DNA from 2 places in the Streptococcus sp. 27098_8_134 genome. Region 2 is predicted to be linked to the other one. Evidence: predicted binding sites of a transcription regulator. Region 2 holds the regulator's gene; the other holds the start of a gene.
What was found. The regulator HrcA, encoded in region 2, represses chaperone genes, less so after heat shock. The targets are predictions, from matches to a motif close to TTAGCACTCNNNNNNNNNGAGTGCTAA.
Positions count from the first base shown of each region.

Region 1 (8,225 bases), on a different contig from region 2:
GTGGATATGAAGGAAATCCTAGTGGACCAAGGTTTTGTACCTGGGGATGTTAAGGAAATCATCGTCGGTCCTGCTAATGACCGTCCGGGAGCTGTTAAGCTGGGCAACAACCAGTCCATCACCCAGGAAGAGGCAGAAGCGATTGAGGCAATGGAAAAAGCTGGTTACAAAGTCAAATTCCAGCTCTTACCAGATGTTTCCATTGGTTACTGGAGCGATTTCAAGTCTAAATTTGGTTTTTAATTACAATAATGAAAAGGAGAGTCTATTATGACAATTTCTTGGCTGCAAGCCGCTTTACTGGGTCTTTTTGCTAGTTTAGCTTCTATGCCTGGTATGGGTGGTTCTAGTATTGGTAACTACACTCTGGGACGTCCTCTGGTCGGAGGCTTGATTAGTGGCTTGATTCTTGGAGATTTAAAAACAGGGATTATGGTTGGGGTAGCCCTTCAGGTCCTCTATATCGCTCTGGTAACACCAGGTGGTACAGTTTCCGCTGACGTGCGGGCGATCTCTTACATTGGGATTCCTCTTGCAATCTTATTTGTTCACTCTAAAGGCATCACCTCTGAATCTGCTATCGCTGCAGCAGCTGCACCAATCGGAGCAGCAGTTGGTACTATCGGTACAGTTCTCTTCTATGGAACAGCCACTACAAACTTGCTTTGGCAGCACATTGGCTGGAAAGCTGTTGAAAAAGGCGAATTCAAAAAGCTTTACGCTGTTGACTGGGTCTATCCTTGGATTTCCCACTTTGTCTTCTCTTTCCTCCCAACCATGATCATCACGAAGTTTGGTCCGAATATGGTTGAACTGATGAAGACTCACCTGCCAATGGATGGCTTCATCATGAAATCCCTCTTTACAGTCGGAGCTCTTCTCCCATGTGTCGGTATTGCCATTCTCTTGAAACAAATCGTTACCAAGGCTGCTGACTTTATCCCATTCTTTGTGGGCTTCACCTTGGCTAAGTCACTTGGTCTTAATTTGGTTGCCAGTGCAGTTGTTTCATTGATTTTTGCAGTAATTTACTATGAATTGGAAGTAATCAAATCAGCTCGAGTAACCGCGCCGGCTGGTGGAGCTGATTTTGATGACGATGAGGAGGATATCTAAGATGGCTGAAAGAAAGAAAATAACTAAAAAGACTTTAGCGAAATCATTCCACCATTGGTACTATGGTCATTTGACTTGCTTCTCTCAAGAGCACATGCAGACTTTCGGCTACTTGACCTCTATGCTGCCAATCGTGGAAGAACTCTACAAAGACAAAGCTGAGCAGAAAGAAGCTATGCAGACCTATACAGCTTTCTTCAACACAGAACCTCAGCTTGGAGCTTTGGTAGTGGGGATTACAGCTGGTTTGGAAGAAGCGCGTGCCAATGGTGACGCTGTTGACGGCGAAACTATCAATGGTATGCGTGCCGGTCTCATGGGACCTATCGCAGGTATCGGTGACTCTTTGGTTGTTGGAACTTTGATTCCAGTTCTGCTGGGGATTGCCCTTGGACTCTCTAAAGGTGGAAATCCTATCGGCGCTCTCTTCTACATCCTTGTCTGGAATGTTCTCATCTATGGCGGTATGCGCTTTGCCTACTTCAAAGGCTATGAATTAGGGGACAAGGCGGTAGAATTCCTTGTAGGACCTAAAGGACAGGCGCTTCGTAAGGCAATCAGTGTCATTGGCGGTATGGTTATCGGGGCAGTTGCTGCAACTTGGGTATCTGTAACGACTTCATTAGAGCTGAAAAATGCTGATGGCGAAGCTTTCCTGAAGTTGCAAGAAAAGATTGATGGTGTTTATCCAGGTCTCTTAACAGCTGGCTTTATCACCCTTTGTTGGTGGCTGATGGCCAAGAAAAAAGTATCACCAAACCTCGTTATGCTCCTCTTGGTTGTCATTGCTTTGATTGGTGTAGCGCTTGGCATCTTTGACCCTCAACTTAAATACTAATTCTCGCTCAATTTTAGGCTGGCAGTAAGTCCGATTTGCAGCTAGTCTAATACAAATTTGTTTGAGCAGAGTAAAAGAAAGAACGGAGAAGATCATGACAGAACAAGAATTGATTCAAGGCTATGAAACAGAAATTCACTACCAGAAGCATATGATTGAAAATCTAGGACGCTGGTTCAGTCTCTTCTTTGCCATTGCCAGCATCGGTCTTGTTCTGATTTATCTCTTTCATGAGACCAATCTCCTAGCACTGATTGCAGGAATCGTTTTATCTCTACTAGGGATCTTAGCCATGCTCGTATTTGGCTATGGCATCTATAGAGGGCGCCTAAATCTGCAAAAAGTGATTGATGATTTTGAAGCAAAACTAAAACTTGCAAGATAGACATTCCCCCTAAAGACAAGTCTGAGAGGATTTTAGCTCGGACTTGTTTTTTTGAGTTTAGGACCAAGCGAAGAAAAAATAAAATTTTTCTTTCATCTAGCCGGTTTTTTTCTTGACTATTTCTGACCAAGTGATAAAATAATAACTATAGATTAGCACTCGATAGTTTAGAGTGCTAAAAATTCAATCTTTGGAGGAAAACTATGTTAAAACCATTAGGAGACCGTGTGGTCTTAAAAGTAGAAGAAAAAGAGCAGAAAGTTGGCGGATTTGTCATTGCAGGCAACGGCCAAGCAGCGACTAAGACAGCTGAAGTTGTCGCAGTCGGTCAAGGTATTCGTACTTTGAACGGTGAGCTGGTATCCCTGAGTGTCAAGGAAGGAGAGAAGGTTCTCGTAGAAAATCACGCAGGCGTGGAAGTCAAGGACGGAGATGAAGCTTATCTCTTAGTCAGTGAAGCCAATATTCTAGCAGTTGTCGAGTAAGATTAGAAGAGAGGAATAATAAAATGGCAAAAGATATTAAATTTTCAGCAGATGCAAGAAGCAGTATGGTTCGTGGAGTTGACATCTTGGCAAATACTGTCAAGGTGACTTTGGGTCCTAAAGGCCGCAATGTCGTTTTGGAAAAATCATTTGGCTCACCCCTCATCACCAATGACGGTGTAACCATTGCCAAGGAAATCGAACTGGAAGACCATTTTGAAAACATGGGCGCTAAGCTGGTGTCAGAAGTTGCTTCAAAGACCAACGATATCGCTGGTGACGGAACAACAACAGCAACTGTTTTGACACAGGCTATCGTCCGCGAAGGGATTAAAAATGTTACAGCTGGTGCTAATCCAATTGGTATCCGCCGCGGGATTGAAGCAGCCGTTGCGACAGCAGTTGAAGCCCTAAAATCTAACTCAGTGCCAGTTTCTAACAAGGAAGCTATTGCTCAGGTTGCTGCCGTTTCTTCTCGCAGCGAGAAAGTCGGCGAGTACATCTCTGAAGCTATGGAAAAAGTTGGCAATGACGGCGTTATTACCATTGAAGAGTCCAAAGGAATGGAAACTGAGCTGGATGTAGTTGAGGGAATGCAGTTTGACCGTGGCTACTTGTCTCAGTATATGGTAACCGACAATGAAAAAATGGTAGCCGAACTGGACAATCCTTACATCTTGATTACTGACAAGAAAATTTCTAACATTCAAGAGATTCTGCCATTATTGGAAAACATCTTGAAAACCAATCGTCCGCTCTTGATTGTTGCAGATGATGTGGACGGTGAAGCTCTGCCAACGCTGGTTCTTAACAAGATTCGCGGAACCTTTAATGTCGTAGCTGTTAAGGCACCAGGCTTTGGCGATCGTCGTAAGGCTATGTTGGAAGACATCGCTATTTTGACAGGCGGTACAGTGATTACAGATGACCTTGGTCTAGAGCTCAAAGACGCTACGATTGAAGCGCTTGGACAAGCTTCTAAAGTCACTGTTGATAAGGACAGCACTGTGATTGTAGAAGGTTCAGGCAATCCTGAAGCCATTGCTAACCGTGTGGCAGTTATTAAGTCACAGATTGAAAGCAGCACTTCTGAGTTTGACCGTGAAAAACTGCAAGAACGTCTGGCTAAATTGTCTGGTGGTGTAGCTGTGATTAAGGTTGGAGCTGCAACTGAAACAGAACTCAAAGAAATGAAACTCCGCATCGAAGATGCCCTTAACGCAACCCGTGCAGCGGTAGAAGAAGGAATTGTATCAGGTGGTGGTACGGCCTATATCAACGTACTGGACGCTGTTGCAGGTCTTGAGTTGGCAGGGGATGAAGGGACTGGACGTAACATCGTTCTCCGCGCCTTGGAAGAGCCTGTTCGTCAAATCGCTCTGAATGCAGGCTTTGAAGGTTCAATCGTCATTGACCGTCTGAAAAACTCTGAAGTTGGTACAGGCTTTAATGCCGCGACTGGCGAATGGGTTAACATGATTGAGGCTGGAATCATTGATCCAGTTAAGGTGACCCGTTCAGCCTTGCAAAATGCCGCTTCTGTTGCCAGTCTTATCTTGACAACCGAAGCAGTAGTAGCTAATCAACCAGAACCAGCAAGCCCGGCCCCAGCTATGGATCCAGGCATGATGGGCGGTATGATGTAGAAAATAACGGGATTATATATTCGTATAAATTAGATATAATCTTTGTCTTATATTTATCAATTAGAAAACTGAGCAGATTTGTTCAGTTTTTTTACTGTGACTAGTTATGTAACAAGCATTAATAATTATGCTTGTTTTTAAAAACAAATTTATATATATGAATATTTATGGTCATATAATTCATATTTGTTCATTTATTATGTGACAAAATATTACATTTTTGTTTCAAGAAAATACAAGGAGATGACGGAGGAAATGGTTTTCAATTCTTATATGACAAGGTTTTTGGAGAAATAAACTGGTTTACACATTGTCTACAAAAGCTGAACTGGTAAAGGTAAATAGTTGACTTATAGTCAATCGTATGCTAGTCTAATATATGTAGTATATTGGAAATGTAAAAGAATTTTAATATTTTTACATGTTCAATAAAAAGGAAAAAAGGAAAAATGGAGGGATTATTTATGAAAAAAATATCTCATACTATTGCGCGCTTTTTCTCAGTAGTCTTTGTGCTCCTCTTTAGCCTGTTTTCTAGCAGTCAATCTGCCAGAGCTAACACGGTAGATGATGTTATCACATCAATCAATGTCTACAATCAGAAGGGTGAAGAACTGACTGACGGCCTTTCCCCTTGGGAAAAATTTCAAATTGACGCAAACTTTGCCTTCAATTACGGCAAGGTTCAGCCAGGAGATACTACTACCATTGGACTTCCTGTTGAGTTTGCCTTGGAGGGAGCTGATTTTGAAGTCAAAGATGATGACGGCAATCTCGTAGCGACAGCTGTGGTTGATGCAAGCTCTAAGCAGCTTACACTGACTTATACAGACTATGTCCTGACTCGCTCTCATATTGAAGGGAAAGTTCACCTTTTAGCTCGCGTTGATCATACAGTAGCCAGAGATAAAGGCTCAATCCCTCTGAAACTTATCGTTGGCAAGAAGATTGTCGAATATGGAAAAATTGACTACAAAGGTCTTCCTGGCCAAGCAACTCCTTATACTTTCATAAAATATGGCTGGAATAATGCGGATAATATCAAGAGCATTACTTACAGTCTGAATATCAACCAACAAAATCAAGAACTGGATAATGTTGTTATTTCAGATACTCTGGGCTTTAATACCGGAGAAATTGATCTTAACAGCTTCCAAATTCTTAAAGGTTCATGGGTTGTTGACCCAGCTGATAACTCTTATCGACTAAGTCAGCAACGCGAGGATGTGACAGCAAATTATACGATTAATCTTGCTGCTGACAAGCGTTCCTTTACCATTAACATGGGGCATATCGGTGCCAATGAAGGCTTCTATGTCCGCTACCGTGTTAATTTCCCAACAATTCCGGCTGACGGAACTGTCTTCCCGAACGAAGCAATTATGCGAGCAGATAATATTGAAGAGCAAAAATCATCAGTTGCTGTCCGTTACCAACGTGCAAACGGCTATGCACATGGAGATGTCTACGGTGTGCAGGTGACTAAGAAAGATGAAGCTGGTAAAGCCTTGGCAGGTGCTGAATTCACATTATACGATGAAGATGGTGTGACAATTGTTCAAAAAGCAACCAGTGATGCTAACGGGATTGCTTCTTTCAGCAACTTGATTAAGGAGCATTATCTGATTAAGGAAACCAAGGCACCAGAAGGTTACCAACTGTCAGATGAAGAGATTCAGGTCAATGCGGCTCAGCTCAAAAATTATGGTTCTGGTATTATTTATAAAGACTTTACCAACCGTCAGGCCTTGATTACCGCTTCAGGTACCAAGACTTGGAATGACGACAATGATAAAGATGGCAAACGTCCAGACAAGATTACTGTTCGTCTCCATGCTAATGGTGTTGAAGTTGCTTCTAAGGAAGTCGGTCCAAATGCGCAGGGCGAGTGGAAGTATGAATTTACTGACTTGCCAGCGACTGGCGCAGATGGAAAAGATATTGTTTACTCCGTTACTGAAGACCGTGTTTATGGTTATACAGCTACTGTTGATGGTATGAACATTACTAATACACCAGTTCCAGGAGTTCCAAGACCGCCGAAACCTAGCTCGGACAATAGCTCTAAGAGTAGCAGCAGTAGTTCTTCTAGCTCAAGTAGCAGTAGCACGACTTCTAGCTCAAGCAGCAGTACAGGAAGCACTGATGTGATTATCGAATCAGATAATGGTACTGGCGGAGGAAATGCCTATAATGTTGTAACTAAGAAGGGTCTTCCTAAGACTGGTGAGAATGCTAGCTGGATCATGATTGCTGCTGGAGTAGCTCTAGTAGGCTTGGTAGGCTTCATTGCCTTCCGTGCGAAGAAGAAATAATTTTTATCTCTGTTCCTTTAAGGGACAGAGATTTTTTATCAGCAAAATCTAGACCAGCAGCAGTTTTTTTTTAGAAAGTAGGAACAAGTAAGCTTTGTTTTATAATCGGTCATTATATTGTATTTTTTTATTAATCAATACTATGATATTCCGTAATATAGTTGTTTTAAAATAAAAAGCAACTAAGATGTTTCCTAGAACAGATTAGTTGCTCAGAACTACGGGGAAGGCCGCTTGGATGTGTAAGCGTGAAGCACATCAAAACTTGATATATATAATCTTTCTTAATTCCTAAACCAAAAAATTTATAAGACATCCTTAGGAATATGCTCGGTGTGTGATCATCTTTATCAAGTTTTCGTCAAACTTATTTTACTTCAGTCTTCTCTCGTAGTTTTTGCTATGCAATGCCCCCTCCTTTCTTGTGTCTAAAGGAAGGGGATTTTTTTGGGTGGAAAGCCTGACTGGAATTTTGGGTGACAAGAATCAGCCAAACGAAAAAAGCCTTGGTTATCAAGGCTTTTTCTTCTCTATTTCTATGCCCCCTGCATGAATTTGTAAGAACTTTTCATATTGAAAATAAACAAAAATGTTGAAATATAGCTGATTTTAGGGAAATACTTTTAGGTATTTTCAATGTCAGGATTTAAAAATGGGGCAAAAGTGGGGCAAAAACAAATTAACGAAAAAAATATCGAGTTCGTGCATCAAGTAAATGATAAATTGCAAGAATAAGTGCAACATTTACTCGAACTCATCCTCTAGAGCTTCACTAGCAGTTCTGTAAGCTAAACATTTTCGTGGTCGGTGATTGATATCATATAAAGCCTTGGTTCCCAAAGCTTTTTAATGTTATAAACTCATTAAAATAATCCCCAGTTAGATTTGGAATATTTTTTATTCTGTGTCATATAAAAATAAATAAAAAGAATGGCTATAGCTAGAGCTAAAATGGTTGTTATACTCACTACTATTATAGGATTAGAAGCAAAGATTAAAGAGAGAATCAAGGCAGCCAGATAGAGTGTCGCTTGGACACAGTAGTAACTTTTCGAATAGCGAAGATAGTGTTTGTTATGGGGTCCATTTACTAGGACAGCAGCTTGAAAGAGGCCAAATCCGATATAAGAGAAGATGGTTGCAAAGAGACGATTAGCTTCAGGATTCAGAAGAAAACTCATCGATACAGTCATCATCATAAGTCCAATGAAAATAGGATAGTGACTGTAAATTAGAAATAGTCCCTTTTGATTAGATTTTTCATCAATAGCATGGTCGAATTGACCAAAATAAAACAAGAACAGAGAAAGCATAATAATGAAATAAAGAACCGAATAAATCGAGAAATTCTCGATTGTAAAGAAGTTAGCTAGCTCCGTAATCATCTCTCCAAACATAATAATGACAAGAAGGGAGATGCGCTCGATTAAATGGGGGAGA
Region 1 covers NZ_JAPVYD010000001.1:857,594-865,818, reverse strand. Annotated here, with positions in the region: gene O3620_RS04095 (PTS sugar transporter subunit IIB) at 1-243, shown strand, start outside; gene O3620_RS04090 (PTS sugar transporter subunit IIC) at 271-1,116, shown strand; gene O3620_RS04085 (PTS system mannose/fructose/sorbose family transporter subunit IID) at 1,100-1,954, shown strand; gene O3620_RS04080 (hypothetical protein) at 2,049-2,339, shown strand; gene groES (co-chaperone GroES) at 2,543-2,824, shown strand; gene groL (chaperonin GroEL) at 2,848-4,470, shown strand; gene O3620_RS04065 (Cna B-type domain-containing protein) at 4,935-6,785, shown strand; gene O3620_RS04060 (low temperature requirement protein A) at 7,649-8,225, opposite strand, start outside.
Region 1: groES (co-chaperone GroES) is a predicted target of HrcA. The motif match lies at 2,492-2,518, and genes of this name have one in related genera.

Region 2 (8,225 bases):
ATGAAAAGATGTCACTTTATAAGAATCTCAAGGCCTATGCTATGCTCTTTGGTGTTAAGATGACAGAAGTCGATGAACTTCTCCGGAAAGTGGGACTCTATGATAGCCGCAACAAGGTGGCTGAAAAACTATCTACCGGTATGAAGCAGCGCATGTTACTGGTTCGCGCCTTGATTAATCGACCTAAATTGCTCTTCTTGGATGAGCCAACCAGTGGTTTGGATCCGTCAACCTCTCGCACCATTCATGAACTACTGCTAGAACTAAAAGCTCAGGGGACAACTATTTTTTTGACGACTCATGATATGCAAGAAGCTACCCTCTTGTGTGATCGCTTGGCCTTGCTAAGTAAAGGAAAATTAGTCGAAGTGGGCAGTCCGCATGAGATAATCCAAAAGTATAATACAGATAAGAAGGTTCGTTTAGAATATGAAGATTTGACGACGAAGACAGTTACCTTTGATGAACTGCAAGGTGGTTTGGATTTGTCCAACGTTATCAGTATTCATTCCTGCGAACCAACTTTGGAAGATGTTTTTATCACGTTGACAGGAGGTACCTTAAATGTCTAATAAATTCAAAGGTATGATTTGGCTGAGAGGTCAAGTGACACTAGCTAATAAAAGTATTCTATTGCAGGTTTTTATGCCGATTTTCCTTGTTTTTCTCTATAAATTTATTTTTTCTCTGAATGGAGTAGGTAAGGAAATTGGAGTGGATAAACTAGCTATTATGTTGCTTACGATCTCTCTGCCTTTCTCTCTAGCCATGTCAGTTGGGACACCTATCATCATCATCCTAGCTGAGGAAAGAGAAAAACATAATTTGCAAAGTTTGCGCTTGGCTGGTGTGACAGCGGGTCAATACATTCTCTCCGCCTTAATCTGGCCAGCGATTATTGGGAGCTTTTATATCGTCATTACCCCACTTTTGGTAGGAGCTAAGCTTTCTAATCATGTATTTAGCTATAGTTTGGTACTCTTATTGACCATGCTGGTCTTAATTTTCTTCTTTTTAATGGTTGGTCTGTTTTGTAAAAATCAGGTCATGGCACAATCCCTTAGTGTTCCAGCCATGCTCTTGGCGGCATTTATTCCTATGTTTTCAAATATGAGCGAGGATTTATTTAAGGTGCTGCGTTATAGCTTTATGGGCCTCTTTACTAGTTATATGAAAGATTGGTCTCATTTCCATTTATGGAGCGGAGAATTTTTGGCTCTGCTACTTTGGCTGCTTCTTTTTACAGGAATTTCTTTCTATTTGATGCGCCGTTTGCAAATCTTGGACGACTAATCTAGGTCGCTAGACTGATTTTTAGCACTCTTGTAAAAAGAGTGCTAATTTTTTGAGTTTTTGTCTTGACTTTGGAGTAGAAGAGTGTATAATAGAATCATGAGTTAGCACTCGAGGTGATTGAGTGCTAATTGACAGCAGAATCTTGATTGGAGGTGATGCCGTGGTCACGGAGCGTCAAAATGAGATTTTGAATTTGATTATTGATATCTTTACTAAGACTCACGAGCCGGTCGGCTCCAAAGCCCTGCAGGATTCCATCAATTCCAGTAGTGCTACTATCCGAAACGATATGGCAGCTTTGGAAAAGCAGGGGCTTCTGGAAAAGGCGCATACGTCCAGCGGCCGTAAGCCTAGCGTGGCTGGTTTTCAGTACTTTGTCAAGCATTCTCTGTCCTTTGATCGTCTCGCTGAGAATGAACTTTATGAGGTTATCAAAGCCTTTGACCATGAGTTTTTCAACTTGGAGGACATTCTTCAACAGGCAGCAGACCTTTTGACCAAGCTCAGTGGATGCACGGTTGTTGCACTGGATGTAGAACCCAGTCGGCAGCGTTTGACAGCTTTTGACATCGTTGTGCTCAGTCAGCACACGGCTCTGGCGGTCTTCACCTTGGATGAGTCCAATACCATTACCAGTCAGTTTATGATTCCGCGCAACTTCCTAAGAGAAGATCTGGACAGGCTTAAAGGCCTAGTAAGGGAGCGGTTCTTGGGACAGACAGTGCTGGACATCCATTACAAGATTCGAACGGAAATTCCGCAGATTATCCAACGCTATTTCACTACGACGGACAATGTCATTCAGCTTTTTGAGCATATCTTTGGTGATATTTTCAAGGAAAATGTGATTCTGTCTGGCAAGGTTCAGCTCTTGGAATTCTCAGACCTGACGGCCTATCAGTTTTTTGATGACCCGCAGAAAGTAGCTTTTGAGATTCGCGACAGTTTGGCCGAAGATCAGATGCAAAGCGTGCGCGTGGCAGACAGTAGAGAAAGCTGTTTGGTTGATTTGACACTAATTTCCAGCAAATTCCTGATTCCTTATCGAGGCTTTGGGGTGCTGGCAGTTGTCGGTCCGGTCAATCTTGATTACCAACGGCTGGTCAGTCAGATGAATGTCGTCAACCGCGTGCTGACCATGAAACTGACCGACTTCTATCGATACCTTAGCAGTAATCACTACGAAGTCCACTAAATATAGTATAAATATTCCTAAAAAGGAGGTGCCTTGTGGCAAAACATAAACAAGAAGAACATCCAGAAGATGTAGAAGTAAAAGAGGAAGCTGTAGAAACAGCTGAGCAAGCTGAATCAGCAAGCCCTGAAAAATCAGAATTAGAACTAGCTAATGAGCGGGCAGAAGATTTTGAAAACAAATATCTCCGTGCTCATGCAGAAATGCAGAACATCCAGCGCCGAGCAAATGAAGAACGCCAGCAGCTGCAAAGGTACCGCAGCCAGGACTTGGCAAAAGCTATTTTGCCTTCGATAGATAATCTGGAGCGCGCACTTGCCGTTGAAGGTCTGACAGATGATGTCAAAAAAGGACTGGAAATGGTGCAGGAAAGCTTGATTCATGCTCTCAAAGAAGAGGGTATCGAAGAAATCCCAGCTGACGGAGCTTTTGACCATAACTATCACATGGCCATTCAAACCGTTCCAGCTGACGATGAGCACCCAGCTGACACTATCGCACAGGTCTTCCAAAAAGGCTACAAACTTCATGATCGTATTTTGCGCCCAGCAATGGTAGTGGTCTATAACTAGGCTAGAAAACTTGAAAAATCTTGTCCGAAACGACAATAAACTATGAAGAAAGAAAACATTCGTTTAGCTTTGCTTTTAATGAGCGAACGAACCAAAGAGTATTGAAAATAAAATTAAAGTAAAAAGAGGTAAAAATATGTCTAAAATTATCGGTATTGACTTAGGTACAACAAACTCAGCAGTTGCAGTTCTTGAAGGAACTGAAAGCAAAATCATTGCAAACCCAGAAGGAAATCGTACAACACCATCTGTAGTGTCATTCAAAAATGGTGAAATCATCGTTGGTGATGCGGCAAAACGTCAAGCAGTAACAAATCCAGATACAATCATTTCCATCAAATCAAAAATGGGAACATCTGAAAAAGTAGCTGCTAACGGCAAAGAATACACTCCGCAAGAAATCTCAGCTATGATTCTGCAATACTTGAAAGGCTATGCAGAAGAATACCTTGGTGAAAAAGTCAGCAAAGCGGTTATCACAGTGCCAGCTTACTTTAACGACGCACAACGTCAAGCGACTAAAGACGCTGGTAAAATTGCTGGTCTTGAAGTAGAACGTATCGTTAACGAACCAACTGCAGCAGCCCTTGCTTACGGTCTTGACAAACAAGATAAAGAAGAGAAGATCTTGGTCTTTGACTTGGGTGGTGGTACCTTCGACGTTTCAATCCTTGAGTTGGGTGATGGTGTTTTTGATGTATTGGCAACTGCTGGTGACAACAAACTCGGTGGTGATGACTTTGACCAAAAGATTATCGACCACATGGTAGCTGAGTTCAAGAAAGAGAACGGCATCGACTTGTCAAATGATAAGATGGCGCTTCAACGTTTGAAAGATGCAGCTGAAAAAGCTAAGAAAGATCTTTCTGGCGTGACTTCAACTCAAATCAGCTTGCCGTTTATCACAGCTGGTGACGCTGGACCTCTCCACTTGGAAATGACTCTGACTCGTGCTAAATTCGACGATTTAACTCGTGACTTGGTAGAGCGCACTAAAGAACCAGTTCGTCGTGCTCTTTCTGACGCAGGCTTGAGCTTGTCAGAAATTGACGAAGTAATCTTGGTTGGTGGTTCAACTCGTATTCCGGCAGTTGTGGAAGCTGTTAAGGCTGAAACTGGTAAAGAACCAAACAAATCAGTAAACCCTGACGAAGTAGTTGCTATGGGTGCTGCTATCCAAGGAGGTGTTATCACTGGTGATGTCAAAGACGTTGTCCTTCTTGACGTAACACCATTGTCACTTGGTATCGAAACAATGGGTGGCGTCTTCACTAAGCTGATTGACCGCAACACAACGATTCCAACTTCTAAATCACAAGTCTTCTCAACTGCGGCAGACAATCAACCAGCCGTTGATATCCATGTTCTTCAAGGTGAACGTCCAATGGCAGCAGATAACAAGACTCTGGGGCGCTTCCAATTGACAGATATCCCAGCTGCTCCTCGTGGAATTCCTCAAATCGAAGTAACCTTTGACATCGATAAGAATGGTATCGTATCTGTTAAAGCTAAAGACCTTGGAACTCAAAAAGAACAACACATTGTCATCCAATCTAACAGCGGCTTGACTGATGAAGAAATCGACCGTATGATGAAGGATGCAGAAGCGAACGCTGAAGCAGATAAGAAACGTAAAGAAGAAGTTGACCTTCGTAACGAAGTCGACCAAGCTATCTTTGCGACTGAAAAGACAATCAAGGAAACTGAAGGCAAAGGCTTTGACGCAGAGCGTGACGCTGCCCAAGCTGCTCTTGATGAACTTAAGAAAGCGCAAGAAGATAATAACTTGGACGATATGAAAGCGAAATTGGAAGCTCTTAACGAAAAAGCTCAAGCGTTGGCAGTGAAACTCTATGAGCAAGCTGCTGCGGCTCAACAAGCCCAAGCGGGAGCAGAAGGAGCTGAAAACACAGGCTCAACTAAAGCAGACGACGATGTCGTAGACGGAGAGTTTACGGAGAAATAGGCGGTGAGACAGAACTAAAAATTGAAAGTTTTTAGTTCGTAGTCGAACCCCCGCGAGGATGATTAGGATTTTTGGGAGTCTGAAAGACGAACCTAAAATCCAATCAGCTACCGCGTCAAAAATTTTTCGAAAAATATTGTTTTGAAAATTTCACGTCGTAATGATAGGAAGAAATCCAGAGGTTGCAACCCAGCCTCTGTTTTTCGCTAAACTAGAGGGTGACGCTTATGAAGAAAGTGCTCTGTTTAATTTATCCTAATTTTTCACTTTATGAAGTAGTTAGTCTGACCAGTGCTTTAGCTCTATCTTTTGGTATTGAGGTTGATTATGCTGGTTCAGATATAAATGTTATAAGATCAGAAGATGGACTTCCCTGTCAACCTACTAGGACACTGGATGAAGTAGTTATCGAAGACTATTCTTGTGTCATTTTGCCAGGAATGATAAATATTATCCCTGCTTTGCATGATGAAAAATTGATTTCTTTCCTAAGAAGTTTGAAGCAGCAAGAGATTTTGATTGCAGCTATTTCATCAGCTCCCATTTTATTGGCGAAAGCAGGTTTATTGAAGGATAATAAATTTACTGGTGGGATTTGGCAAAACTTCTTTGACTATTTTGAATTTCTTCCACGTGAGAATTTCAAAGCTCAAGCTGTTCTACAAGATAAAAACATCATTACAGCTGTTGGCTTTGCACATCAAGCGTTTGCAAGAAAAGTGCTTCTTAGTCTAGATTTGGTAGATAATGCTGACAACTATTTTAAAGAACAGAATCAGTATTCGGAAGAGGACTTGATATTCACTTTATCCGATGAAGAGTTTGCTGAGATGAAGCATGAATTTGAAAATACCCTCTAATCAATATTTTCTAAAATTTAAAGAAAGGAACATGGGTGTTCGCAACTGAACACGGGTTCCAAAAATTCTGACTCAATATAAAAGAAAGGAACTGAACCCGACCTAAATTCTCGGAAAAAAGAGAAATCTGTCTAGGAGCATCGCTCCGTCGCCTGATTTCCTATTTTTCAGTCGAATTTTACGGTCTTGGTATCTTATATGAACAATACAGAATATTATGACCGTCTAGGTGTCTCTAAGAATGCTTCTCAGGATGAGATCAAGAGAGCCTATCGGAAATTATCTAAAAAGTACCACCCCGATATTAATAAGGAAGCTGGGGCGGAGGACAAATATAAAGAAGTCCAAGAGGCTTATGAGACTCTGAGCGACGAGCAAAAGCGGGCGGCCTATGATCAATACGGCGCGGCGGGAGCTAATGGTGGCTTTGGCGGCGGTGCAGGCGGCTTCGGTGGCTTTGATGGCTCCGGCTTTGGCGGCTTTGAAGACATTTTCTCTAGCTTCTTTGGTGGCGGTGCTTCGCGTAATCCTAATGCTCCGCGCCAAGGGGACGATCTGCAGTATCGTGTGAATCTCCGCTTTGAAGAAGCCATTTTCGGGGCTGAGAAGGAAATCAAGTATAACCGCGAAGCGACTTGTCGTACCTGTGACGGGTCTGGTGCTAAGCCAGGAACTAGCCCTGTTACCTGTGGTCGCTGCCATGGATCAGGTGTTATCAACGTTGATACCCAGACACCGCTTGGCATGATGCGTCGCCAAGTAACCTGTGATGTCTGTCACGGCCGAGGAAAAGAAATCAAAAGTCCTTGTGAAACCTGTCATGGAACGGGGCATGAAAAACAGGCTCACAGCGTCAAGGTGAAAATCCCTGCTGGTGTAGAAACTGGTCAGCAGGTCCGTCTGTCTGGTCAAGGTGAAGCAGGCTTTAATGGCGGCCCTTATGGTGATCTTTATGTTGTGGTCCAAGTTGAGCCGAGCGATAAGTTTGAGCGAGATGGCTCTACCATTTACTACAAGCTCAATCTCAACTTTGTCCAAGCAGCTCTTGGTGACAGTGTAGATATTCCAACTGTTCACGGGGATGTTGAGCTGAATATCCCAGAAGGAACACAGACTGGCAAGCGTTTCCGTCTGCGTGGTAAGGGAGCACCGAGTCTGCGTGGTGGAAGCATGGGTGACCAGTATGTTACTGTCAATGTTGTGACACCGACTGGCCTCAACGACCGTCAAAAAGCAGCCCTCAAAGAATTTGCGGAAGCTGGCAACATCTCGGTCAATCCTAAGAAAAAAGGTTTCTTCGACAAAATGAAAGATGCCTTGGAAGATTTGTAATCAGATAAAAAGGAGCAGCCTAAAGCTGTTCTTTTTGTGTTTTCTAGAAAGCTATTGGGCAAATGTAGTCAAGAACGAGATCCGCTCTAATCAGCCCTTTAATCAAAAGAAATTCACAATAAAAAGCGTAAAGAGATTTTCTCTATTTACTTTTACAAAAATTAATTGTTTTTTTAAGTAAAATCTATTGTAAAAATTTCCTAAAAGATATATGATAATACTATATGTATAAAACGCATCTTTTTAGCCTGCTGGGGAGTTGGCTAGGGAGATATTGGGAGATTAGCTTTATACATTTTAGGAAAAAGGGGATTTATAAAGTGAAACGTTTTGAAAAAGTGCAGGAGCGAATTCAGAAATATTCGATTCGCAAATTGTCTGTCGGTGTGGGCTCAGTTGCCATTGCAGCTCTGATTTTTGGGAGCTCTTTGTCCAGTTCGACTGTTGCTGCGGATGAAGTAGGAGGCGGTGCGACTGCTCATTATAGCTATGTCGAAGAGCAAGAGCTAACAGAGCAGGAAAAAGGGCTGATTAAGAAAGGTCTGCCTGAAAATCTGCAAACAGGGGAAAATTATTACCTGATTTATCGGAAGCAAGATGGGCAAGCTGTCTTGCCGAGTACAGGAAATAACGGTCAGCCGCTTCTCAGCTTATTTGCAGGAACGGCTATTTTGGCTGTCTTGGTATTCTCACGAAAGAAATCTGGCAAATTACTAGGAGTGCTTTTGCTAGGCAGCTTGGGACAGACTGTATTACAGTCTCCTCAAGCGTTTGCGCTAGAAAATCGGGAATTACTTTCCTATAACCGTCAAGTTGCGGTTTCGTCAGCAGTTTCTGAAGCGGATGTGACTATTGCAGGCTATAACTATATCGGTTACTTTACCGCTTCTGATTTGCGTACTTTGACAGAGACCAAGACAACTTCTCTGCCGGCTGGTCAAGAGGCTCAAGCGCAAGCAGAAGTGTCAGAAGCTGCAAAAGAGGATTCTGATTCTATTGATCGA
Region 2 covers NZ_JAPVYD010000003.1:337,831-346,055, forward strand. Annotated here, with positions in the region: gene O3620_RS09035 (ABC transporter ATP-binding protein) at 1-572, shown strand, start outside; gene O3620_RS09040 (ABC transporter permease) at 565-1,293, shown strand; gene hrcA (heat-inducible transcriptional repressor HrcA) at 1,457-2,491, shown strand; gene grpE (nucleotide exchange factor GrpE) at 2,527-3,063, shown strand; gene dnaK (molecular chaperone DnaK) at 3,200-5,029, shown strand; gene O3620_RS09060 (DJ-1/PfpI family protein) at 5,257-5,889, shown strand; gene dnaJ (molecular chaperone DnaJ) at 6,088-7,221, shown strand; gene O3620_RS09070 (ZmpA/ZmpB/ZmpC family metallo-endopeptidase) at 7,542-8,225, shown strand, end outside.